4 regions of the Pseudodesulfovibrio karagichevae genome follow, and region 1 is predicted to be linked to each of the others. Evidence: predicted binding sites of a transcription regulator. Region 1 holds the regulator's gene; each other region holds the start of a gene.
The links. Region 1 encodes sigma-54, which starts transcription at its own class of promoters, with help from an activator protein. Its sites were predicted from a motif close to CTGGCACGGNNNNTGCTT; they were not measured.

Region 1 (5,815 bases):
TGATTATGTGGGCGCAATAGGTAAGGTGTATCTCAAGGGCGGCGTCACCGTGCGCCGTCCGGACATGACCGTCCAGGCCAAGGCCCTGGAGATCGACCTGGTCACGCGAGAACTGGTGGCCGCGGGCGGCGTGGAAGCGCTGCTGGCCCCCGAAGGGCTGGGAAGGAGTCCTTTGCATGAAAACAAGGAATAATACGTTGCTGAAAACGGTTCGCCATACGGGAATTCTGCTGATGCTGGCCCTGTTGCTGGTTCCGGCCCGGGCCATGGCCCAGGACTGGGGCGAGGTGCGCGAGGCCACGGTCAACCTCAACGTCCGCAAGGCGCCCGAACCCGGCGCCGAGCACGTGGTCACCCTGGCCAAGGGACAGCGGGTCCGGACCGATTTCCCCCAGAACGGCTGGCTGGCCGTGTTCGAACTGGGCGAGAAGGACCATGACCTGGCCAAGGCTGTGGGCTACGCCAACGCCAAATATCTCAAGGTGGTTTCGGTCGAGAAGCCCGCCGCCAAGCCCGCCCCCGCGCCCAAGAAGGACTCCGGCGAGGGCGAGGTCAAGGCCCGGGTGGCCGAGACGCCGCCCGCGCCCATCCCGGTGGGCGTGGACCCGAGCCGCATGCCGGTGAAGATCACCTCCGACCGCATGACCTACGACGAGACCGGCAAGGTCATCTCCTTCGTGGGCCACGTGGTGGCCACCCACGGCGAACTGACCCTCTGGGCCGACAAGCTCTCGGCCTACCTCTCGTCCAAGACCGACAAGAAATTCGCCGCCGACAGCGTGGACCGCATCGTGGCCGAGGGCAACGTGCGGGCCAAGAAGGGGACCACCGAGGGAACCTGCGGCATGCTGACCTACCTGGTAGGCCCGCAGATTCTCAAGATGGAACGGAACCCCAAGCTCCAGGACGGCCCCAACTCCCTGACCGGCGAGGTCATCAACTTCCACATCAAGGACGACCGGTCCGAGGTCATCGGCGGCAAGCAGCGCGTCAAGGCCGTGTTCATGACTCCCGGCAACCTGAAGGTGCAGTAGATGGCCGAGGGTCTGCGCGCAACGAACCTGTCCAAGCGGTACGGCCAGAAAGAGGTCGTGCACAACATCAACATCCAACTCGACGCGCGCGAGGTGGTCGGCCTGCTCGGCCCCAACGGCGCAGGAAAGACCACCACGTTCTACATGCTCGTGGGCATTGTCCAGCCCAACACCGGGGAGGTCTCCCTGGGCGGCCGCGTGCTCACGGGCAAGCCCCTGCACGAGCGGGCGCGCATGGGGGTCAGCTACCTGCCCCAGGAGAGCTCCATATTCAAGAAGCTGACCGTGCGCCAGAACCTGGAGATCATCCTCGAACAGACCTCCCTGACCTCGCGCCAGCAGCGGGCCAGGGCCGATGAACTCCTGGAGATGTTCACCATCACCAAGCTGGCGGACCAGGCGGCCATGTTCCTGTCCGGCGGCGAGCGGCGCAGGCTGGAGATCGCCCGGGCGCTCATCCTCGATCCGCAATTCATCCTCCTGGACGAGCCCTTCGCAGGCATCGACCCCATTGCGGTCATCGACATCCAGGAAATCATCTCCGTGCTCAAGTCCATGGACATCGGCATCCTCATCTCCGACCACAACGTCAGGGAAACCCTGAACATCTGCGACCGGGCCTACCTGGTTTACGAAGGCACGGTCATCCTGGAAGGGGCCCCGAGCGAAATCGTCAAGTCCAGCCGGGCCCGCCAGATTTATCTGGGCGAGGATTTCCGGCTTTAATCCGCCTCTCCCGTCTTTTTTTCCTCTTTCCCGATTTACACTGACCCCAAAGGTTGGTACACTTTTTTCATACCAGAATATGCTTGCTGAATTATTAGTCGAAACAGGATGTTAGCACAATTGTGTTGCATCCTTTAATCCGCTATGACATAGTTGAACCGGGAAAAATGTACGGTAGTCGAAAAAAAGTTTCTTTATTTGGCAACCGATAAACATAACTTCAAGCGAGTAACGAATCATGGGACTGGAACTTCGGCAACAGCTCAAGCTCTCACAGCAACTGGTCATGACGCCCCAGTTGCAGCAGGCCATCAAGCTGCTGCAGTTGTCGCGCCTTGAGCTGCTGGAGACGGTGCAGCAGGAATTGTTGGAGAATCCTTTCCTTGAAGAGACCGAGACCGACACCGAGGTTCCTGACAAGACGGAAGTCCTGACCGAGTCCCAGGCCGAGGAGGAACTGGTCCGCAACGCGGACTGGGAGAACTATCTCGGCGAATTCTCGTCCACCTCCAAGCAGGCCCTGTCCCGTGACATGGAGATGCCCGAGGAGGGCATGTCCTTCGAGGCCCGCCTGGCCTCCAAGCCCTCGCTCGAAGGGCACCTGAACTGGCAGATGCGCCTGTCGAATTTCACCGAGCACGAACTGGCCATCGGCGACGTCATTCTCGGCAACCTCGACTCCAACGGCTACCTGCAGGCCTCCCCGGAGGAGCTGGCCGCCATGGTCCAGGCCACCGAAGAGGAAATAGCGGCGGTCCTGCACCGAGTCCAGCATCTGGACCCGGTGGGCGTGGGCGCCCGCACCCCGCAGGAATGCCTGTTGGTCCAGATGGAGGTCCTCGGATACGACGACCCGATCATGGTTTCCCTGGTGCGCGATCACCTGGAGGACCTGGAGAAGAACCGCTACAAGCCCCTGGCGCGCAAGTTCAAGATCTCCATGGACGAGCTCAAGGCCTACCTGGACCTGATGCAGACCCTCGATCCCATGCCGGGCGCCAACTTCTCCAGCACCGAGCCGCACTACGTCAGCCCGGACGTATTCGTCTACAAGTACGGCGAGGACTTCGTCATCATCCTCAACGAGGACGGTATGCCGAGGCTCCAGATGAACACCTTCTACATGGATTCCATGAAGGGCGCGGCCGACAAGGAGAAGGAATATTTTCAGGAAAAGATGCGTTCCGCCGCATGGTTGATGAAAAGCCTGTACCAGCGGCAGCGAACCCTGTATAAAGTAGTTGAGAGCATTGTCGGCTTCCAACGGGCATTCTTCGAGGAGGGCGTGACAAAGCTCAAACCCCTGATCCTCAAGGAGGTGGCGGAAGACATCGAAATGCACGAATCCACCGTGAGCCGGATTACAACCAGCAAGTACGTTTCAACGCCGCACGGCATTTTCGAGCTGAAGTTCTTCTTCAACTCGGCCCTGGATCTGAACGACGGTTCCCAGGTGGGCTCGGAGAGCGTCAAGGCGCTCATCAAGCAAATGATCGCAGACGAAGACACGAAGAAACCGCTCAGCGACGAGCGAATCGGCGAAATCCTCCAGGAAAAGCTGGAAGTGAACATCGCCCGGCGTACGGTCGCCAAATACCGCTCGGCCATGGGTATTCCTTCGTCTTCAAAACGTAAGCAGTACTTCTAGGTTCTGCTTGAAGCACTCTCAACCAGGAGGCAGCGTATGAACATCAGCTTCACTTTCAAGAACTTCGAGCCTTCCGATCACCTCAAGGGGTATGCGGAAAAGCGTTTTGAAAAGGTAGCAAGATACGTTTCCGACGCGGAGGCTGATCTCCAGGTCAACCTGCTGGTCGACAAGTTCCGCCACAAGGCGGACGTGATCCTGAACTCGGATCGCATCCATATCTCGGCCTACGAAGACTCTGAAGACATGTACTCCACCATTGACATGGTCCTGGACAAGCTGGAAGCCCAGCTCCGCAAGATGCGTGAAAAGATGAAGAACCGCCCCAGACAGGCGCGTCCCAATAAAATGGTGCAGATGAACTACCTGTCCTACGAGGACATCGCTCCCGGTTCGTCCCCCACCATCGTCGGCACCGATGCATACGAGCCCAAGCCCATGTCCGTGGACGAGGCAGCCATGCAGCTCGATGCCCGTGACAATGAATTCCTGGTCTTCCTCAATGCGGAGACCGACGGCGTCAACGTGATATACAAGAGAAAGAACGGCGATTACGGCCTCATCGACCCCGGAAACTAAGCATGAAACTCAGTGATTACCTGGCGAAGGAGCTGATCCTTCCCGAACTCAAGTCCGAGACCAAGTCGGACGTATTGAATGAACTCGTCGCCCCCCTGGGCGAACAATATCCAGAGATGGACACGGACCATGCGGTCCGTGTCCTTCTCGATCGTGAACGGCTCGGCTCCACCGGCATCGGGGACGGCATCGCCATCCCCCACGGCAAGCTTGAGGACCTGGAAAAGGTCATCGTGGTCGTGGGCCGCAGCCGAAACGGTGTGGAGTTCGAGGCGCTCGACCACAGCCCGTGCACCATCTTTTTCCTGGTGCTCGCCCCGGAACAGGTGGCGGGCATGCACCTGCGCGTCCTGGCCCAGATTTCCCGTCTTCTCAAGGACGAGGAATTCCGCAAGGCGTTCCTGTCGGCCGATGACCTCGAGGCCCTCTGGGCTCTCCTCAAGGGCGTGTAACTCCATGGACGGACTCCGTTGACCTCGACCAACCCCTTTCCCGTGGTGATCGTCACCGGGCTCTCCGGGTCCGGCAAGAGTACCGCAATCCGGGTCTTCGAAGACTTGGGGTTCTTCTGTATCGACGGGCTGCCTTCCGAGATGTCGCCCAAGCTGGCCGACCTCATCCTCTCCTTCGACACCAAGTACCGCGGCCTGGCGCTCGGCATGGACCTGCGCCAGTTCGAGTTCGTGGACGGGTGGGGTAAGGCCCTGGAAGGGTTCGCCGAACTCGGCATCACCCCGCAGGTCCTGTTTCTCGAGGCCAAGATGGCCGAACTGGTCCGCCGCTACGCCACCACCCGTCGCCCGCACCCCCTGGAGTGCCGCAACCTCGGCCTGGAGCAGGCCCTGGAGATGGAGAAAAAGCTCCTGGAGCCCGTGCGGCGCGGGGCGGTCCTGGTCCTGGACACCACGGACTATTCCATCCACGACCTGCGCCGGGTCATCCAGGCCAAGTGGTCCTCCCTTGAGGACGTGAGCTTGGGCATGCGGGTGCACATCATCACCTTCGGCTTCAAGTATGGGGTTCCGTCCGAGGCCGATCTGGTTTTCGACCTCCGCTTTCTGCCCAACCCCTATTTCGACAAGTCCCTGCGCCCCATGTCCGGCCTGGACAAAGCGGTCTCCGACTATGTCCTGGGCAACCCCACGGGGGCGGGCTTCATCAAGCGGTTTCATGAATTTCTGCTCTATCTCCTGCCGCTTTACGCCGAAGAAGGCCGCTACAGGATCACCCTGGCCCTGGGCTGTACCGGCGGCCGCCACCGGTCGGTTTCCGTGGCCGAGTCGGTGCTGGCAACCCTGAAGGAAAAAGGGTATACGGTTTCGATCGAACATCGACACATGGAACTCGGTTAGACATGGCTGCAAACACTGACAAAAAAGATGTCGTGATCGGCGTGGTGCTGGTTACCCACGGATCCTTCGGCGAGAGCCTGCTCAAGGCCGCGGAAATGGTCATGGGACCGCAGGAAAACTGCCTGGCCGTCGGCATCGACGTGCAGAAGGGCGTGGACGAGGCCCTGGAAGGGGTGCGCAAGGCGATCCAGTCCCTGGAGCAGGGCAAGGGCGTCCTGGCCCTGACCGACCTGTTCGGCGGTTCCCCCACGACCATGTCCCTCTCCCTCATGAAGTCCGAAAATCTCGAAGTCATCACCGGCGTCAATCTCCCCATGGTTGTGGCCGCGCTGCAGGCCCGGTCCATGAAACTGCCCGAGCTGGCCGACAAGGTCATGGAAGCGGGGCAGCAGGGGATCAAGGTCGCCGGGGCGATGCTGCGCAAAAAAGCAAAGAAATAGGTATGATGCCGTGACTCTCGTTCGTATCGACAACCG
Region 2 (5,815 bases), on a different contig from region 1:
TAAGAGGAAATACGCGCCGAGCACCGGGACGGTGTGCGCCTCGTAGAGGGCCCCGAACTGTTCGCGCGACTGCCTGAGGTAGTCCAGGGAAAAGAACCGGCCGAGATCGAAGAGGAAATAGGCGGCCACCAGCCCGGCCAGACAGGCCGCGACAAGGATCTTTTTGGCCGCCCCCCGCTTCATGCGCCCTCGCCGCGGCCAGCCAGCATCTGCGCGCCGAAAAAGGCCGCGCCGAACAGCCCGCTCGCCTCGTTGGCGTTGAGCCTGACCGGTACGGTGTGGAGGAATTCCTGGTAGACATGGGAGTTGTGGAACTCCGCCATGAACTCGGGCACCTGCACGAACATGGGATTCTTGGCCGCCACCCCGCCCGCGATGAACAGGCCGCCGGTGGTCATCAGCCCGATGGCCCAGTTGCGGCAGGCCCTGGCGTAGAACCGGGCGTACCACTTGGTGGTCTCGCTCTGCGGGGTGAGTTTGGCGGAAATCTCCTTGGGGGCAAGGTCCTCGCCGGTCAGGAAACGATGGACGAGTTGGAGCCCCAGGCCGGTGACCACGGAATCTCCCTCGGGCCAGTTGCGCCCGCTCTCGATGCGGTTGAATTCGGCGTATTCGGCCTCGTCCCGACCGACAAAGGGAAAGGCCATGTGCCCGCCCTCGGACGGCAGGGCCGTCCATTGTTCGCCGGACCAGAGCAGCGCGGAATAGCCGAGCCCGGTCCCGGCCCCGATGACGCCGATGGTGTCGCCCTCCACCGGCTCCCCGTCCTGGACGGCCAGGGCGTTGTCCACGGCCGAGGTGCGGCAGGCATAGGCCTGGGCCGAAAAATCGTTGATCAGGCGCACGGCGGGCGTGCCGAAGTCCACCTCGCGCAGGTCGATGCCCCACGGCGCGTTGGGCAGGCTCGGGCAGGTCACGCCGTGGTACACGGCCCCGGCCGGGGCCAGGACCGCCGCGTCGAACGAGCCCGGCTGCGCCGGAAAATCGCTGGCCCAGAGCTGTTGGACGAGCTCCGGGAAGGTCCCCGCCTCGTGGGTCTTCAGCCAGATAGAATCCAGCATTTCGAGGCCCTTGCCCCGCGCCTCGAACAAGGCGAACCGACTGTTGGTGCCGCCGATGTCGGCGGCCAGAATCTTGGCCATGCGCCCCTCTCCTTCGTGAAACGCACCCTATCACAATCGGGCGAAAAAAAAAGGAGCCCGAAGGCCCCTTTTCCAGCTGAATCGACCGCTTCGGCCGCCCGTTTCGATCAGGCCGCCTCGGTGGCCTTTTCCAGGCCTCCCTCCTCGGACGCGCCGATCGGGTCCGCCATGTCCGCCAGTTCGACCGGCTGCCGCTTGCGCTGCACGTACTTGCGGGTGATGCGCCTGAGGGTCTCGGTCTTGCCCTCGCGTTCGGCCGGGGACAGGAACGAGGCCAGCTTGCGTTCGAGCTTGTAGGAGTTCTGCTCCTTGCTGATGGCCACGATGCCCTCCATGACCAGCTTCTGATTGAGCAGCTCGGCTCTGGTGGAATAATTGATGTTTTCGGCAATGGGCGAGAACACCAGGTGGGACAGGATCAGCCCGTACAGGGTGGAGATGAAAGCCACCGGGATGTTCTTGAGGATCACGGCGGTGTCGTTGATGCCCATGAGCAGGCCGATGAGCCCGATGACCGACCCGGCCACGCCGAAGGCCGGGGCCGTGCGGGCCAGGGTCTGGAAGAACCGCTCGCTCTGCTGGCGGCGCAGGTTGAAGAAGGCCATCTCCGCGTTCAGGCACTCGCGGATCTCGTCTTCCTTGTAGTTGTCCACCAACAGACACAGCCCGCTCTTCAGGAAGGAGCTGGTCGCCTTGTTGGCCGAGCGCTCCAGGGAGAGCACCCCGTCCACTTTGGACTTGACCGACAGGTCGAGCAGGGTGTTGACGATCTCCTCCGCCGTGGTCCGCCCGTTGGCGTAGACGTTCTTGGCCACGACAAAGGCGTTCTGGACGTGCTTGACCGGGTAGCTGATGAGCATGGCTGCGGTCAGGCCGGAGATGACGACCAGGAAGGCCGCCAGGTTGAAGTACGCCCCGGCCGCTCCGGTAAGCATGAAACTGCCTATGAATATGGACATGCTCAGGACGATGCCGATAAGATTTTTTCTTCCCATGGTTGCCTCCGATCGATCAGCTGTTGTTGGAAATGACGATTTCGACCCGACGGTTACGGGCCTGGTTGGCCGCCGAGGTATCGGGCAGCTCGGGCTGGTACGCCCCCCGGCCGGTGACCACCAGCCGCTTGGGGTCGATCCCGAGCCGGTCGATGAGCTGCTCGGCCACGCCCGCCGCGCGCTCGGACGACAGCGTGAAGCTCTGCGCTCCCTGGGCCTCGTTCTGGTCCACGAACCCAATGACGTGGACCAGCCCGACGCTCAGCCGGACCAGGTCCCCGATCTCGTCGAGGTAGGCTGCGGACTCGGGCTTGAGCTGCCCGGAGTTGCCGTCGAAAAACAGATCGCCGCGCAGGGTCACGCGTACCCTCCCCTGGGCCTCGCGGATCACGGTGATGCCGTTGGTCCGGGAGCGGTACAGGACCTCGTTCTCTGCCACGCGGACCACGTCCTGGGAACCGCCGGCGGAGGCCCGGCTGGCTATCTGCCCGACGAGCCCGATGAGCGGGTCCAGCGCGCTGGCCGACTGGGCCTTTTCGGCGGACTGCCTGCTGAACAGGACCTTCACGTCCTGCCGGGTGCTGGCATAGATGAACAGCACGGCGAAAAGCACGAACATGACCATCATCAGGTCCGACCACGGCACGGCCCAGTCGTTGGCGCCGTGGGCCGGGTCCGGCCCTTCCATCTGGTGAAACGAGGTGAATCCGTGGTCGATTTTGCTATCCGATTTCTGCATTGTCGCTCCTGCGCTCCCGCGCGCACGATATGAAGCAAAAAACCTGCCATAGGTGTAACCATGAAGAATGACGGGTAAAGTCACAGCGAGTGTCGGTCCGCGAACGCTCCCGTCAGTGCCGGGAAGGCCTCCCCGTCAAGAGTCCGTCGTTGACGCGGGCGGGGATATGGGGAACATTCCGGGCATGAAAAAAGGCCCCTTCCACAACCACTCCCCCATTGTCCTGGCCTCGGGTTCTCCCCGCAGGCGCGAACTGATGTCCGACCTCGGGCTGACCTTCGACGTGCACCCGAGCCCGCTCGACGAGCCCCTGCCCGAACCGGGCGAGTCGCCCGCCGCCTATGTCCTGCGCATGGCCGAGCTCAAGACCCTGGACGTGGCCGCCCGCTTCCGGGGCGCAACGGTCATCGGCGCGGACACCGCCGTGGTCCTGGGCAACCGGATCATGGGCAAGCCGCAGTCCAAGCTCGACGCCCTGGAGATGCTGACCGCCCTGTCCGGCGCGACCCATCAGGTAGTCAGCGGATTCTGCGTGGTCCTGCCGGACGGCAAGACCCTGTCCGAGGCCGTGAGCACGGACGTGGACATGCGGCAGTCCTCCGAGGCCGAACTGATGAGCTACATCGAGACGGGCGAGCCCATGGACAAGGCCGGGGCCTACGCCATCCAGGGCGTGGGCACCTTCCTGGTCACGGCCATACGCGGCTCATACACCAACGTGGTCGGGCTGCCGGTGGCGCGAGTGCTAGAGATTTTACTGTCTTGGGCCATTGTAGTTCCAAGACAGGGCTGAACATCAGATATTCGCAGCGTACTCCGGACAAACTCCCCACCGGGTTTCCACATGGGTGAGTATCTGAAAAGTGCGGTAAACGTTCATCCAGGATAGAGCCCGGCCTGCCTACTCAGACTTCATTGATTTTGCGGCAGACATCAAATCCCGTCTTATTGTTTCTATTCTCTCCGGCGCATCCTTAAATCGTTTCGAGGGCGAAGGATATCCCGGCAACACAAACTGTATTGAATCAAGACCAATTTCCTCTACAAGAGCAATGGCCTTGGCCATTTCTTCATCGGTGTCGTTCCATTCAAAAAGCAGATATTTCCATTCAAGGACAGGCTGTTCTTTGCCATGCCCTTTTTTTATCGATGCAAGATCTTTCAATATATCTAGCATATTATCGAATCTAAATACCTTGGTCATGTAAGGCTCGACGGATTCCTGTGAACCTCCATGTATCGAAAAGGTAAGCCTGTCTACGCCTGACTCGACAAGTTCCCTTCGTTGTTCATGCGTATTGAGCATCAGCCCATTGGTTGCTATATGTATATATGTGTCCGGACTGTGTTTTTTAACATTATCAATAAATGGTATTGACTGTTTGTTGAGAAATGTCTCTCCGTAATTATACAGTCGTATCAATTTGATTTGTCCTAATTTATCCTTCAGAAAGGAAAAGACTTTCTCCATATCGAGCATGGATGCTTTCCGATGGGAAGGGATGTCAAACCGTTGCTGCATGCACCCATTACACTTGAGGTTGCATATGGAGGACGGCTCAATGACAAGTTGATGCAATGAGCTGTACTTATCTAAAAATTCCGACCTTTCCTGAGCGGAAAAATCCAATTTATACCTGCCCGGTTTAAATCCAGAGTCTGCTATTTTGTTATAACAAATCGTGCATCTCGGCATGCTGTGGACATCTTCGACTACATTTTCCACGTTACGAATATGCCTGCGCTCTATTTCGTCAAACGAATCCGTATAAATATTGCCAAAGACGTTGTTTGCCAATGGATCCATGCAACATGTTGTCACCGTTCCATCGGATAAAATAACAACTTCATCCATAAATCCGCACAGAAAAGGAACTTTTTCAGCGTTCATAGTCACATTGTCTCGCTTTAGTTTGCTATTTGCTGACAAGTGTTTTCCAGTCCAGGAGGCTGGAAAACAGCGCTGTGGGTGCTTGCGAATGACCGTAATCAGCGGGTGAATAAGCCTCCAGCAACAGCTTCCCCCGCTATCTGATATCCAAAAAAATGTGTTTCCTCAACGAGATAATTCCCTCCGCTCAATACCTACACCGGCCGATCTTCAACAAGACTCCGAAACTCGTCCTCGCCTCGATTACTCAGTACGGCCTGAGAAGCTTCCGAGGGGCGGTCAACGTGCGCCGAGGCATTGATGCGGCATACGCTATACCTTGCCCGACTTGATGCTCCCCCCACTGAGGTGGTATCGGAGCAAAGAGCGGTTTCCATTAGGAGGCCCGAACGACACGCCATCCGAAAGCACAAGGGACAGGTCATGACCAACGAAAAATATGACGAGAGCAAGGCGATTTTAGACGCCCTCAAGGCCTCTCCACCCATCTTCGAGGGATTTCTGCGTTCCATTCCGCCGGATAAATTGGACCAAAAACGCGGCGAAGGGTTCTGGACCCTGCATGAACACGCCGCCCACCTGGCCGACGTCCAGCCCATGGGACTGGAGCGGATGCGGCGCATCCTGACCGAGGACGTGCCGGAGTTTGCGCCGTTCGTCCCGGACCAGAAGGAAGCGGCCGAAAAGCCGCCCCTGCCCCCGGTGGAGGAAATCATCGCCAATTTCAAGGTCGGACGCACACAACAGCTCGAATTGCTGAAAAACGCCTCTCCCGACGACTGGAAGCGGACGGCCATCCATCCGGAATACGAACGGTACGGCCTGTTCATCTTCGCCCGCCACATCCTCATGCACGACCACTGGCACATGTACAGGATGGAGGAACTGTGGTTGACCCGGGACGAATACCTGTCCAAACTCGAGGGCTAGATGTGGAGTTGCAAGACGTTGTTCACAGCGGCTCCCAATCGGCTGATAGGCGTTTTATGCTGTAACGCCGAATGATTCCTGTAATAATTGTATTCATGGAGCCAGCGAGGCAACTCGC
Region 3 (5,815 bases), on a different contig from region 1:
GCTCGGCCTGACGCTGGCCATGTGCATCGTCTCCGCCGTCATCTCCATCCGCAAGGTCATGCGCCTCGATCCCGCGCTGGTCTTCAAGGGCAGGTAGCATGCCGAGTTCCCGGACCGTCATACGCATAAACGGCGTCTCCAAGCATTTCGGCACAGGAGACAACCTGACCTACGCCCTGAGGGACATCACCCTGTCGGTCGACCGGGGCGAGGTGCTGATGCTCATGGGCCCCTCGGGCAGCGGCAAGACCACCCTGCTGTCCATCATGGGCTGCATCCTCCAGCCCGATGCGGGAACCCTGTCCATCGCCGGGCGCGAGACCACCGGACTAAGCGCCCGCAAGCTCGGGGCGCTGCGCCTCGAACACCTGGGTTTCATCTTCCAGGAGTACAATCTCTTTCCGACCCTGTCGGTGGTGGACAACATCATGGTCGCCCTGCACCTGCGGGGGATCAGGGGGGCCGAGGCCCAGAAGCGCGCCATGACCGCCCTGGAGTCCGTGGGGCTCGAGGCCAAGGCCGACTCCATGCCAGAGACCATGAGCGGCGGACAGAAGCAGCGGCTGGCCATCGCCCGCGCCCTGGCCGGGAGGCCGAGCATCATCCTGGCGGACGAGCCCACGGCCGCACTGGATTCCGCCAACGGAAAAATGATAGTGGAACTCATGACCGGACTGGCCCATGAGCGGGACCACTGCGTGGTCATGGTCACCCATGACCCGAGGACCATAGGCTATGCGGACCGGATGCTGACCATCGAGGACGGCGCCCTGGCCGCGACCACAACCACGCCAACCACCGGCGGATAGTAGCATGAAAACCGTTATCGTCATCATCGTCCTCATCCTGGGGGCGGCCCTCTTCGTCCACTGGCGGTCCCCGCAGTGGCTCGACGACTACCTGCCCGCCACCGACCGGCAGACCGAGCCCTTCGGGCAGATGCCCGAACTCGACAAGCAGTCGCCCTGGGTGGCCGGGTTCGGCCGGGTGGAGCCCGTCTCCCAGAAGCGCCGCCTGGCCTTCGAGATCAGCGGCCTGCTGGAAAAGGTCCTGGTGGAGGAAGGCGACACGGTCAAGCAGGGCCAGGTGGTGGCCCTGCTCAGGGACAACGAATACGCGGCCGGGCTCGATGCCGCCCGGGCCGACGCCCAGGCCCTCAAGGCCCAATACGAAAAGCTCATGGCCGGCGCGCGCCAGGAGGAGAAGACCGAAACCCTGTCCGTGGTCCAGCGGACCAAGTCCGTCATGGAAAACGCCCACGTGGAAATGAAACGGCGCAAGGAGCTCCTCGCCAAGGACCTCATCGCCAAGGAGGAGGTGGACCGGGCCGTGACCGAGTATCTGGTGGCCGAGAAGGAGTATGAGGAGGCCCGCCAGCGCTACCTGGTGATGAAGAATTTCTCGCGCAAGGAAGACATCGCCACGGCCTGGGCGCAATACGAGGCGGCCGTGCAGCGCACCGTGGAGGCGCAGTCCCAGCTCGAAAAGACCCGGCTCAGGAGCCCGGTCACTGGCAAGGTCCTGCGCGTGCACCGCCAGCCCGGGGAAAACGTGTCCATCTTCTTCGAGTGCCCGGTGCTGACCGTGGCCGATATCAGCCACTACCAGATCCGGGCGGAGATCAACGAAAAGTACGCCGCCCTCCTCGAACCGGGCCAGGAGGCGTACTTCACCTCCGAGGCCTTCGGCAGCCTCCGCTTCACGGGCAGAGTGGAGCGGGTCGGGCACATGACCGGCCCCAAGACCGTAACCCTCGACCGGCCCCAGGAAAAGGCCGACACCAAGGTCCTCGAGACCATCATCGGCCTGGAAAACCAGGACGGGCTGGTCACCGGGCTGACCGGAGACGTCTTCATCCTCACCAGCGCGAACTCCGGCCAGGTCCGAACCCCGGTCGGGACCAGCGCGTCGGACCAGTAATCATGAAACCGAACACCCACGACCTGCTGGCGCGAGTCGCCCCCTTCGCCCTGTACATGGCCTTCGTGGCGGTGCTGGAAATACCGGCCCTGGTCTCGGGTGAGCCGCTGTCCCCGTCCTTCGTCCTCGCCCTGTACCCGGTCAAGGCGGCCCTGGTCGCTGCGGCGCTCCTGACATTCAGGAAATTTTATACCGACCTGGACTGGGGCTCGCTGCGCAGGCCCGCTCCGACCACACTCAGCGTCTGCGGCGGCATCGCGGTTTTCGTCCTGTGGATCAACCTGGACCTCCCCTGGGCCGTCCAGGGCGAGCTGACCTCGTACGATCCCACCCAGGCCGCGCCGGGTTGGGCTCTGGCGCTCATCATCGCGCGCGTGGCGGGCGCGGTCCTTGTCGTCCCGGTCATGGAGGAGCTGTTCTGGCGCTCCTTCCTGGTCCGGTACCTGATCGACCGGGACTTCATGGCGGTCCGGGCCGGAACCTTCACCCTGTTCACCTTTACGGCCACCGCCGTGCTGTTCGGCCTGGAGCACCAGCTCTACCTCGCCGGGATCCTGGCGGGCCTGGCCTACAACGCCATCTACATGAAGACGGGAAGCCTGGCCCAGTGCGTCCTCAGTCACGCCGTGACCAACGGACTGCTGGCCGCATACGTGCTGGCCACCCAGTACTGGCGGTTCTGGTAGGCCGAAAAACTGTAAAAACCGCCCGGAAAAGCTGTCGGAAGCCTTAACACATTCGCCCCCTTGGCCAGCTGTACCAATGAGAAAAACAACGATTTCAGCATTCTATATTTTGGCACGCCAACTGCATAAGTCATGACAACTTTGAACCTAATACCAAAAGGGGCTCGCTATGAAGAAGTTGTTTATGTATTTCGCACTGGCTCTGACCGTGCTCGCCATGCCCGTCATGGCCCAGGCTACTGACATCTATGGCTGGACGCTGGACCTCTCCGCCTACGGCGGCAACACCTTCACCAACATAGACCAGCTGAGCGTCTACGGATATGGTGACATCGATCAGAGCTACGGCGGCGACGGCGTGCTCAATTCCGGTGATCCCTTCAGCGTTTCCTCCATGCTCTACAACGTCGCCTACACCGACGGCAACGGCGTTTACCACAACAATCCTGATTGGGGCGGCGGGAAGGAACTCTTCTTCGCTTCCGACAATCTGGCCGGCATCGTCACCAACGTGACCGCCACCAACTTCGACTACGTGTACCAGAGCGGCGACGTGACCCTGTACTTCGGCGACAGCAACAACCTCGCCGGTTCCACAGCCCTCGCCACCATGTCCTTGTCCTGGGGCCTGGGCAATTCCACCAACGTGAACCTGGGCGGTGCCGCCCTGTCCGGCCCGACCGACATGGGCATTCAGTTCCTGACTGCGGTTCTCGCCAACGGCCTGATCTCGTTCGACACGACTGACTACCCGGAACTGGCCGCCGCCTACCCCTGGCTGTCCACGTTCTTCACCTTTGACCTCAGCAACAACCTGAACACCAACGTCGTTCCTCTGGTCATCAACGATGAAGGTTTCACAGCTCGGGTCACCACCGGCGGCGACATCACCCTGGTTGCCACTCCGGAACCGTCCACCTTCCTGATCCTCGGCTTCGGCCTGCTCGGCCTGGTCGGCTTCCGCAGGAAGTTCAAGAAGGCGTAACTCAGGTATTCAAATCCCCGATACGGTATCAAGCGGGTGTGGCGAAAGCCGCACCCGCTTCATACTTCTGGACGACCGGAAGGCCGCCCTCCCCGCCGTCCCACCCGCCGCTCCACCCGCCATTCTTGCGGGTGTTCCTGTTTCCGACAGCCACCTTCCCGCGGACACGTTTGCGGACACACTAAAAGAGGACACCGCTCTCCTCTCGATGCCCGGCCGTGCCCACTACCTCGGCCTGCCGAGCTGCGGCACTAAAAATAACAGCCGAGGCGAAACACCTCGGCTGTCAAAAGAGACGTCGGAAGGACCGGCTAGAAGAGGAAGGACTCCACGGGCCGACGGTAGGTGCCGAAGTGGATGGGCTTGCCGAAGCCCGCCCGGAAGAGCATGACCGGCCCCTGGGCCCAGGCCCTGGGGAACAGTTCGGCCATACCGGCCCACACGGTGGCGAGCATTTCCCGATGCCGGGCGGAAAAGGCCTCGGGGCCTTCCATGAGCCAGCGCAGGCGGAAGAGCGTCACTGCGGTCATGGGCTGCATGCGCAGGTTGTAGTGCGCCAGGGTCAGCCAGACGCGCTGCAGAGCGCGGCCGCCCTGAAGGAAGTCCGTGATGCCGGTGCCGGGCACGGCCAGGAGCGCGGCCCCGCCGCTGTGGCGGATGCCGTTGGCGGCGACGCCCGCCCCGACCTTGCTCGCCCCGAACAGATTGGCCACGCGCATGACCTTCCAGGACTTGGTCGCCTTGAGGAACAGCTCGCCCCCCAGGCCCGCCTCCAGGTTCTTGAGCGGCAGGCCGTCGCGGGTTTCTGCGGCCGCCTTGGGCGTGAACCGGATCATCTTGACCAGGTGCTCGTGCAGATCCCGGCGTTCCATGCGGATACGGTCGGCAATGAAAATGGTGTCGGCCAGTTTCTTCAGCCTCTCCGGGGTGTTGATCCAATCGAGGTTGCCGCCCGCCTCCGAAGTCACCGTTCCGAGCCGGTTGAATATCCCGGCAGGGATCTGCCGCTTGCGATACGGCTTGCGGTTGGTGTGCCGACGCCAGATGGCGTCCACCAGCATGTCCTCGCGGGGATTCTCCGCCCTCTCGAGCCCGATGGCGGCCGCGAGATCGGGCCGGTCCGGGGCCGGGCCGAGGGTGACCGTCGGGGTGAGCCCGCAGGCCTTGGCCGCAATGGCGATGTTCTCCACGGCCGCGCCCGAGGCGATGGCCGTGGCCAGGTTGCCCACATTGAAAAAGGAATTGTCGGCCGCGAGGTCCATACGCACTTCCACGACATGGTCCTCGGCGTGGAAACGCCACGGCTGGACGTTATCCCCGGACGGCGCCTGGACGGCCGCCTTCAGCAGGTAGTCGTGGACCTGCCGCAGGCTCTCGCCCTCGGCGGGCGGCTTGGGCGCGGCCATGGGCTCGCAGCCCACGCGCTTGGCGCGCTTGAGCATGACGTTCTCGAAGAGCCAGGCCTTGAGCCGCTGGACGCGGGACTTGTTGCCCCTGCGCAGCCTGCCCCGGCAGAGCTTCCGGAGGTACGGGTCGATCTGGACGTAATAGGGAGCGGGCCGAACGCCCTTGCGCCCGAGCAGCAGGCGGACGGCCTCGGTTGCGGCCAGGGCCGAGCACATCTGGCAGCCGATGATCGTGGACGGACCCTTGCCCAGGTCGAAATCGACCACCGAGGAATCCAGGTACCGGGCATGGGTGGCCTTGGGGGCGAGCCCCATGGCGAAGTGGAGATATTTCCGGGTCTCCTCCATGCCGTCCGTGATGTCGAAATATTCGTCAAAGGACATGCCGTTCGGCGTGAAGACCAGCAGGGCCGAGCTGAAACCCAGCGGCCCGGCGGTGATGACCGGTATGCCCAGCTCCCGGGCGCGGTTGAAGAGCATGCGCCGGACATCGAAGACAAAGAAATCCAGACCGTCCACCACCACGTCCACGTCCTTGAGGAACGCGTCCAGGTTGTCCGCGTTCAGCCCTTCCGGGAACGTGGTGACCTCGGTGTAGGGATTGACCGAGAGCGCTTCCCCGGCCATGACGTCGAGCTTGGACTTGCCGAAATGCTGGACCCGCGCCCCGAACTGGCGGTTCATGTTGGCGGGCTCGAAGGAGTCCATGTCCGACAGGTGGAACTTGCCCACGCCCAGGCGGGCCAGGGTGACGACATGGACGCCGCCGACGCCGCCGAGCCCGGGGATGGCCACCCGGGCGTTGATGAGCCGGTCCA
Region 4 (5,815 bases), on a different contig from region 1:
GTTTAATTACGGCTCCCCAAAAGAGCAGTTATCTATCCTGAAAAAATGGATAAAAAGGCACAACGCGGCATAGTTATCTATGTCAGCCCCAAAAGTTTTGGAGGGTCCAGGGAACCTTTTTCAAAAGGTTCCTTGGCCGCCGGAGGCATTCTCATGACCAAGATCGTTTCCCGTTTCGCGCCGAGCCCGACCGGGTTCCTGCACATCGGCGGCGCGCGCACCGCGTTGTTTTCCTGGCTGCTGGCCCGGTCCCAGGGCGGCGAGTTCCGCCTGCGCATCGAGGACACGGACCGCGAGCGGTCCACCCAGGAGGCCACGGACGCCATCATCGACTCCATGCGCTGGCTGGGGCTCGAGCACGACGGCGAGATCGTCTTCCAGTCCGAGCGCGCGGACCGGCACGTTGAAGTCATCGACCAGCTCATCGCCTCGGGCCACGCCTATTACTGCGACTGCAGCAAGGAGGACGTGGACGCCATGCGCGAGAAGGCCATGAAGGAAGGCCGCAAGCCCAAGTACGACGGCACCTGCCGCGACAAAGGGCTGACCTCGGGCGTGGTCCGGCTCAAGGCCCCGCTGGAGGGCGCCACCGGGTACAAGGACATGGTCAAGGGCTTCATCTCGGTGGAGAACACCGAGATGGACGACATGATCCTGCGCCGCTCGGACGGCACGCCGACCTACAACCTGGCCGTGGTGGTGGACGACCACGACATGGGCGTGAACCGCGTGCTGCGCGGCGACGACCACGTGAACAACACCCCGCGCCAGATCCTCATCTACCGCGCCATGGGCTGGGACGTGCCGGAGTTCGGCCACGTGCCCATGATCCTCGGCCCGGACAAGAAGAAGCTTTCCAAGCGCCACGGTGCGCTGTCGGTCATGGAGTACGAGAAGATGGGCTACCTGCCCGAGGCCGTGACCAACTACCTGGCCCGGCTGGGCTGGTCCCACGGCGACCAGGAGCTGTTCACCATGGACGAGATGGTCGAGCTGTTCACCACGGACGGGTTGGGCAACTCGCCGTCGGTCTTCGACCTGACCAAGTTCGAGTGGGTCAACGGCCAGTACATGCAGAAGGCCGATCCGGACCGGCTGGCCGGGCTGCTCTGCGACTTCCTGGCCCGCGAGGTGGGCGAGGAGGAGGCCAAGGCCGTGACCCGCGAGCGGTTCGCCCTGATCGCGCCCCTGTTGCAGCCCCGGGCCAAGTCCGTGCTCGACATGCTGGAGCAGGCGCGCCCGTTCATCGTGGACGTGTCCTTTTTGCCCTACGACGAGGCCGCCGTGCAGAAGTTCCTGACCGCCGAGACCAAGCCCATGCTCGAGGAGATCGCCGGGCGCATGGAGGGGCTCGCCGAGTTCACCGAGCCCGCCCTGGAGGAGCTGCACAAGGGCTTCATTGAGGACAGGGACATCAAGTTCAAGGTCATCGCCCAGCCGCTTCGCGTGGCCATCACCGGCAAGACCCAGTCTCCCGGCCTGTTCGAGACCATGGTCGTGCTCGGCAAGGAGCAGACCCTGGCGCGCATCCGAAGGGCCGTGGAACTGTAGATTTTATCGCGTCCGCGAGACGAGGAAGGCCCCCGCCGGAAGGAGAGTCCGGCGGGGGCCTTTGCTTGGGGAGGTGTGTATGTCCATTAGCTGTTGCGGAGCTCATCCTTCATGGCGCGGTACGTTTCCCGGTCGATTTCACCGGATGCGTACCGACGTTTGAGGACATCCACCGGCGTGCCCGGTCCCGAATGTGTGGCGGGTTTCCGAATCAGGCGCACCGTGAAATATATGATCAGGCCCAGGATGAGGAGCGGGACGATCCCCCCGAAAGGAAGTCCCAACCCCATGCTCATGTTGCCGGACCAGCCGCCGAACCCCGCGCCGTGCCCGAATCCCGGGCCGGAACACCAGTTTGCGAATGTGGTCAGATACTGCATGAAGCCTCCAGAGCGTGTTTGTTTGGAAGTAGCATGGACCGTGCCAAACGACTTATGATATTATTTCAGTAAGTTGCCCGTTGGGGCTTTGGGCGGTGGAAGTGCAAAGGTGCAACCCCTTGCGTACAGGGGGGACGACATTCTGCACAATGGAGCAGGAGCGGGGGAGAGGGGGACTTGCGCCGCGATACGGCGAATCCCTGGCGAGCGGTCGGGTGGGGGCTCAAGCCGCCGGGCGCAGGACGCAAAAAAGTTGCCGCCGAGATATCGGCGGCAACTTCTCACACTCGAAATGTGTTGCGGCGCTTAGGCTTCGGGCTTCTGGGAAGCCACCGGCTTGACCACGGCACCATTACGGATGCAGCGAGTACAGGCCTTGATGCTGACAACCTGGCCGGACTCCAACTGGTGGCGGACCTTCTGCAGGTTGGGCATGAAACGGCGTTTGGTCTTGATATGGGAGTGGCTGACGTTGTTGCCGCTCTGGGGACCCTTTCCACAAATATCGCAAACCTGGGACATTGCGACCTCCTAATGTATTCTAAGGAAATAATTCGTTTTCGCTCGTAAAAGGCCGCCGGATCATGGTAGCTTCTCCAGGCAGCGGGAGAGAATCCTTACCGAGCCCGGCAACAAATGGCAAGGGTTTTTTTCTTGACAGGGGATTTTATTACCATATAGGAAGCACCGGTTGTCCGGCCGTGGGGCCTGGCCGCACCGGGACGAATCGGACCGGGAAAAACGGAGAAAACCATGGTTGAATTCTGGCTGACTATCAGCGACATTGCCGCAGAGGGCCGAGGCTTCACCTTCGACGACCAGAACTTCTGGCGCGAGGCGTGGCGCGAATTCGATCTGGGCATCCGTCCGGACCGCGACCTGGTGGCCGAGTACACGGTCATGCCCCAGTCCGACGACGGGGCGCTGGTGCGCGGCGCCCTCAAGGGTTCCGTCCGGCTCGTCTGCGACCGGTGCGCCGAGCCGTTCCCCTTTGAGATCGACACGGCCTTCGACGCCTACGAGCAGTTGCCCGACGGCGAGGAGACCGACGACGTCCCGCGCATACGCCTGGACAACGGCCAGCTGCAGCTCGACATGGGCGCCATCCTCTGGGAGGAATTCGTCCTGGCCCTGCCGTTCAAGCCCCTGTGCGGCGAGGGCTGCAAGGGCATCTGCCCCGGCTGCGGCGCCAACCTCAATACCGGCAAGTGCACCTGCCAGCCGGAAGAGGGCGACGAAAGGCTTGCGGTTTTCCGCGACTTGAAGATAAAGTAACGCCCCTTGCCCGGGGCCACGGTTTCCGGGCATTCGGTTGAGAACAAATCAATACGAGGTATATATCATGGCAGTCCCCAAGAAGAAAACGTCCAAGTCCCGCAAGGGCATGCGCCGTTCCCACGACAACATCGCCGCTCCCAACGTCATCTACTGCGAGTGCGGCGAGCCCACTCTGCCCCACCGCGCCTGCTCTGTCTGCGGCTCCTACAAGGGACGCCAGGTCATTGACGGCGAAAATGCCTAAGACCGAAGACGCTCGGGTTCCACGCATCGCCGTGGACGCCATGGGGGGGGATTTCGGGCCCGGCATCGTCGTGCCCGGTGCGGTCAGCGCCGCGCGCGAAGGCATCGCCATCGTGCTCGTCGGCGACGAGGGAAAGGTCCGGGCCGAGCTCGACAAGCTCGACACCAAGGGGCTGGACATCGAAATTGTCCATTGCTCCCAGGTGGTCGAGATGGACGACAAGCCCGCCGACGCCCTCAGGCGCAAGAAGGACTCCTCCATCCAGGTGGCCTGCCGTCTGGTCAAGGAAGGCAGGGCCAACGGCGTGGTCTCGGCCGGCAACTCCGGCGCGAGCGTGGCCTGCGGCATGTTCGTTCTCGGGCGCATTCCCGGCGTGCAGCGCCCGGCCCTGGCCGGCATCCTGCCCACCGAGAAGAACCCGGTGGTGCTCATCGACGTGGGCGCCAACGTGGACTCGAAGCCCCAGCACCTGCTCCAGTTCGGCCTCATGGCCGACGTCCTGGCCCGGCACGTCCTGGGCATCGAGGACCCGTCCGTGGGCATCCTGTCCATCGGCGAGGAGGAGGGCAAGGGCAACGCCGCCGTGCGCGAGGCCTTCGATCTGCTCAAGCGTTCGCAGCTGCGGTTCATCGGCAACGTCGAGGGCCGCGACATCTTCACCGGCGAGGTGGACATCGTGGTCTGCGACGGCTTTGTCGGCAACGTGGCCCTGAAGCTGTCCGAGGGATTGGCCCGTTCCCTGAGCCGCATCCTCAAGGACGAGCTCAAGTCGAGCTGGCTGTCCATGCTCGGCACGCTGCTGTCCTTCGGCGCGTTCAAGCGGTTCAAGAAGATCGTGGACTACGCCGAATACGGCGGAGCGCCGCTGCTCGGCCTGCGCGACATCGTCATCGTGGCCCACGGCAAGTCCAACGAGCTGGCCATCACCAACTGCATCCGCATGGCCGCCACCAGCGTCCGCAACAATGCCTACGGCCACCTGGCCGAAGGCGTGGCCGCCCACAAGGGGCTGGCCGACAAGCCCGACAGGACCGCGGCCTGACGCATCCCGCGCCGAGCGGAATGTGAAAGATCTTGCGCAGCTTGACCGCGCCGTACCATTGTCATAAACACCCACCCATGACTCATTTCATCCTTCGCGGCTTTGGCCTCTACGCCCCCGAAAAGGTCCTGACCAACGCCGATCTCGAGAAAATCGTCGATACCTCTGACGAGTGGATCACCACCCGCACCGGGATCAAGGAACGGCACCTCGCCGCCGATGACCAGGCCGCTTCCGACCTGGCGCTGGAGGCCTCGAAACAGGCCCTGGAGGAGGCGGGCATCGACCCGTCCGAGCTGACCCACATCATCTGCGCCACCTTCACCCCGGATTCCGTGATCCCTTCCGCCGCCTGCCGGTTGCAGGAGCGGTTCGGCATCACCGGCCAGATGTGCATGGACGTGCAAGCGGCCTGCTCCGGTTTTCTCTACGCCCTGCAGACCGCGCGCGGCCTGCTCTGCCTGGAGCCCGAGTCCAAGGTCCTGGTGGTCGCCAGCGAGGTCATCACCCGGCGCATGAACTGGGAGGACAGGGCCACCTGCGTCCTGTTCGGCGACGCCTCGGGCGCGGCGGTCCTGACCGCCGGACAGCCCGGCGACGGCCCCGAGGTCCTGGACGTCATGCTCGCCGCCGACGGCTCCCTGGGCGACCTGCTCACGGTCAACGGCGGCGGCTCGGCCTACTCCTACAAGCTGGGCGAACCCGTGGGACCCGAGTATTTCGTCGAGTTCCAGGGCCGCGAGGTCTTCAAGCACGCCGTGCGCAACATGACCGAGATTTCCGAGGCCATCCTCGAACGCAACGGGCTGGCCAAGAGCGACGTGGACGTGCTCCTGCCGCACCAGGCCAACTACCGCATCATCGACGCCGTGGGACGCCGCTTCGACATCCCCGAGGAACGCGTCTTCTCCAACATCCACAAGTACGGCAACACTTCCGCCGCCGCCATTCCCGTGGCCCTGACCGAGGCCGTGCACACAGGATTCATCAAGCCCGGCGATCTGGTCCTCATCCCCGCCTTTGGGGGCGGGTTCACCTGGGGCGCGGCCCTGATCCGGTTCTAGATTTTTAAAACAGCTGTTTGTTTGCTTTTTGCGGACAGATGGGGAATAAACTTTTTGGTTACGATCCCGGACCCAATTTGCAGTCCGTGACCAATTGGTATATGGGGTCCTGACCACAAGAGAACGACAAGAGGGTATGAGATGAGCGATCTTCCCAAAGTCGCCCTGGTTACGGGCGGTTCCCGAGGCATCGGCCGCACCGTGGCCGAGAAGTTGGCCGCCGACGGCTTCGAGGTCTACCTGACCTATGTCAGCC

Region 2: a site for sigma-54 is predicted at 2,909-2,926, ahead of AB6M95_RS14760 (OmpA/MotB family protein). Genes of this name have one in related genera too.
Region 3: a site for sigma-54 is predicted at 2,716-2,733, ahead of AB6M95_RS08055 (PEP-CTERM sorting domain-containing protein). Genes of this name have one in related genera too.
Region 4: a site for sigma-54 is predicted at 1,961-1,978, ahead of AB6M95_RS19050 (SHOCT domain-containing protein). Genes of this name have one in related genera too.

What each region holds. Positions count from the first base shown of each region.
Region 1 is NZ_JBGLYH010000004.1:26,654-32,468, forward strand. It holds gene lptC (LPS export ABC transporter periplasmic protein LptC) at 1-193, shown strand, start outside; gene AB6M95_RS02535 (LptA/OstA family protein) at 177-1,034, shown strand; gene lptB (LPS export ABC transporter ATP-binding protein) at 1,035-1,760, shown strand; gene rpoN (RNA polymerase factor sigma-54) at 1,999-3,408, shown strand; gene hpf (ribosome hibernation-promoting factor, HPF/YfiA family) at 3,445-3,987, shown strand; gene AB6M95_RS02555 (PTS sugar transporter subunit IIA) at 3,990-4,439, shown strand; gene rapZ (RNase adapter RapZ) at 4,458-5,339, shown strand; gene AB6M95_RS02565 (PTS sugar transporter subunit IIA) at 5,342-5,779, shown strand; gene AB6M95_RS02570 (PTS sugar transporter subunit IIB) at 5,790-5,815, shown strand, end outside.
Region 2 is NZ_JBGLYH010000048.1:26,940-32,754, forward strand. It holds gene AB6M95_RS14745 (TVP38/TMEM64 family protein) at 1-183, opposite strand, end outside; gene AB6M95_RS14750 (glucokinase) at 180-1,142, opposite strand; gene AB6M95_RS14755 (motility protein A) at 1,250-2,137, opposite strand; gene AB6M95_RS14760 (OmpA/MotB family protein) at 2,154-2,876, opposite strand; gene AB6M95_RS14765 (Maf family protein) at 3,061-3,669, shown strand; gene AB6M95_RS14770 (radical SAM protein) at 3,778-4,767, opposite strand; gene AB6M95_RS14775 (DinB family protein) at 5,191-5,697, shown strand.
Region 3 is NZ_JBGLYH010000017.1:41,107-46,921, reverse strand. It holds gene AB6M95_RS08075 (ABC transporter permease) at 1-97, shown strand, start outside; gene AB6M95_RS08070 (ABC transporter ATP-binding protein) at 99-809, shown strand; gene AB6M95_RS08065 (HlyD family secretion protein) at 814-1,920, shown strand; gene AB6M95_RS08060 (CAAX prenyl protease-related protein) at 1,923-2,606, shown strand; gene AB6M95_RS08055 (PEP-CTERM sorting domain-containing protein) at 2,776-3,591, shown strand; gene AB6M95_RS08050 (ThiF family adenylyltransferase) at 3,903-5,815, opposite strand, start outside.
Region 4 is NZ_JBGLYH010000102.1:2,378-8,192, reverse strand. It holds gene gltX (glutamate--tRNA ligase) at 154-1,551, shown strand; gene AB6M95_RS19050 (SHOCT domain-containing protein) at 1,638-1,931, opposite strand; gene rpmB (50S ribosomal protein L28) at 2,238-2,453, opposite strand; gene AB6M95_RS19040 (YceD family protein) at 2,685-3,206, shown strand; gene rpmF (50S ribosomal protein L32) at 3,274-3,453, shown strand; gene plsX (phosphate acyltransferase PlsX) at 3,446-4,495, shown strand; gene AB6M95_RS19025 (beta-ketoacyl-ACP synthase III) at 4,573-5,559, shown strand; gene fabG (3-oxoacyl-[acyl-carrier-protein] reductase) at 5,701-5,815, shown strand, end outside.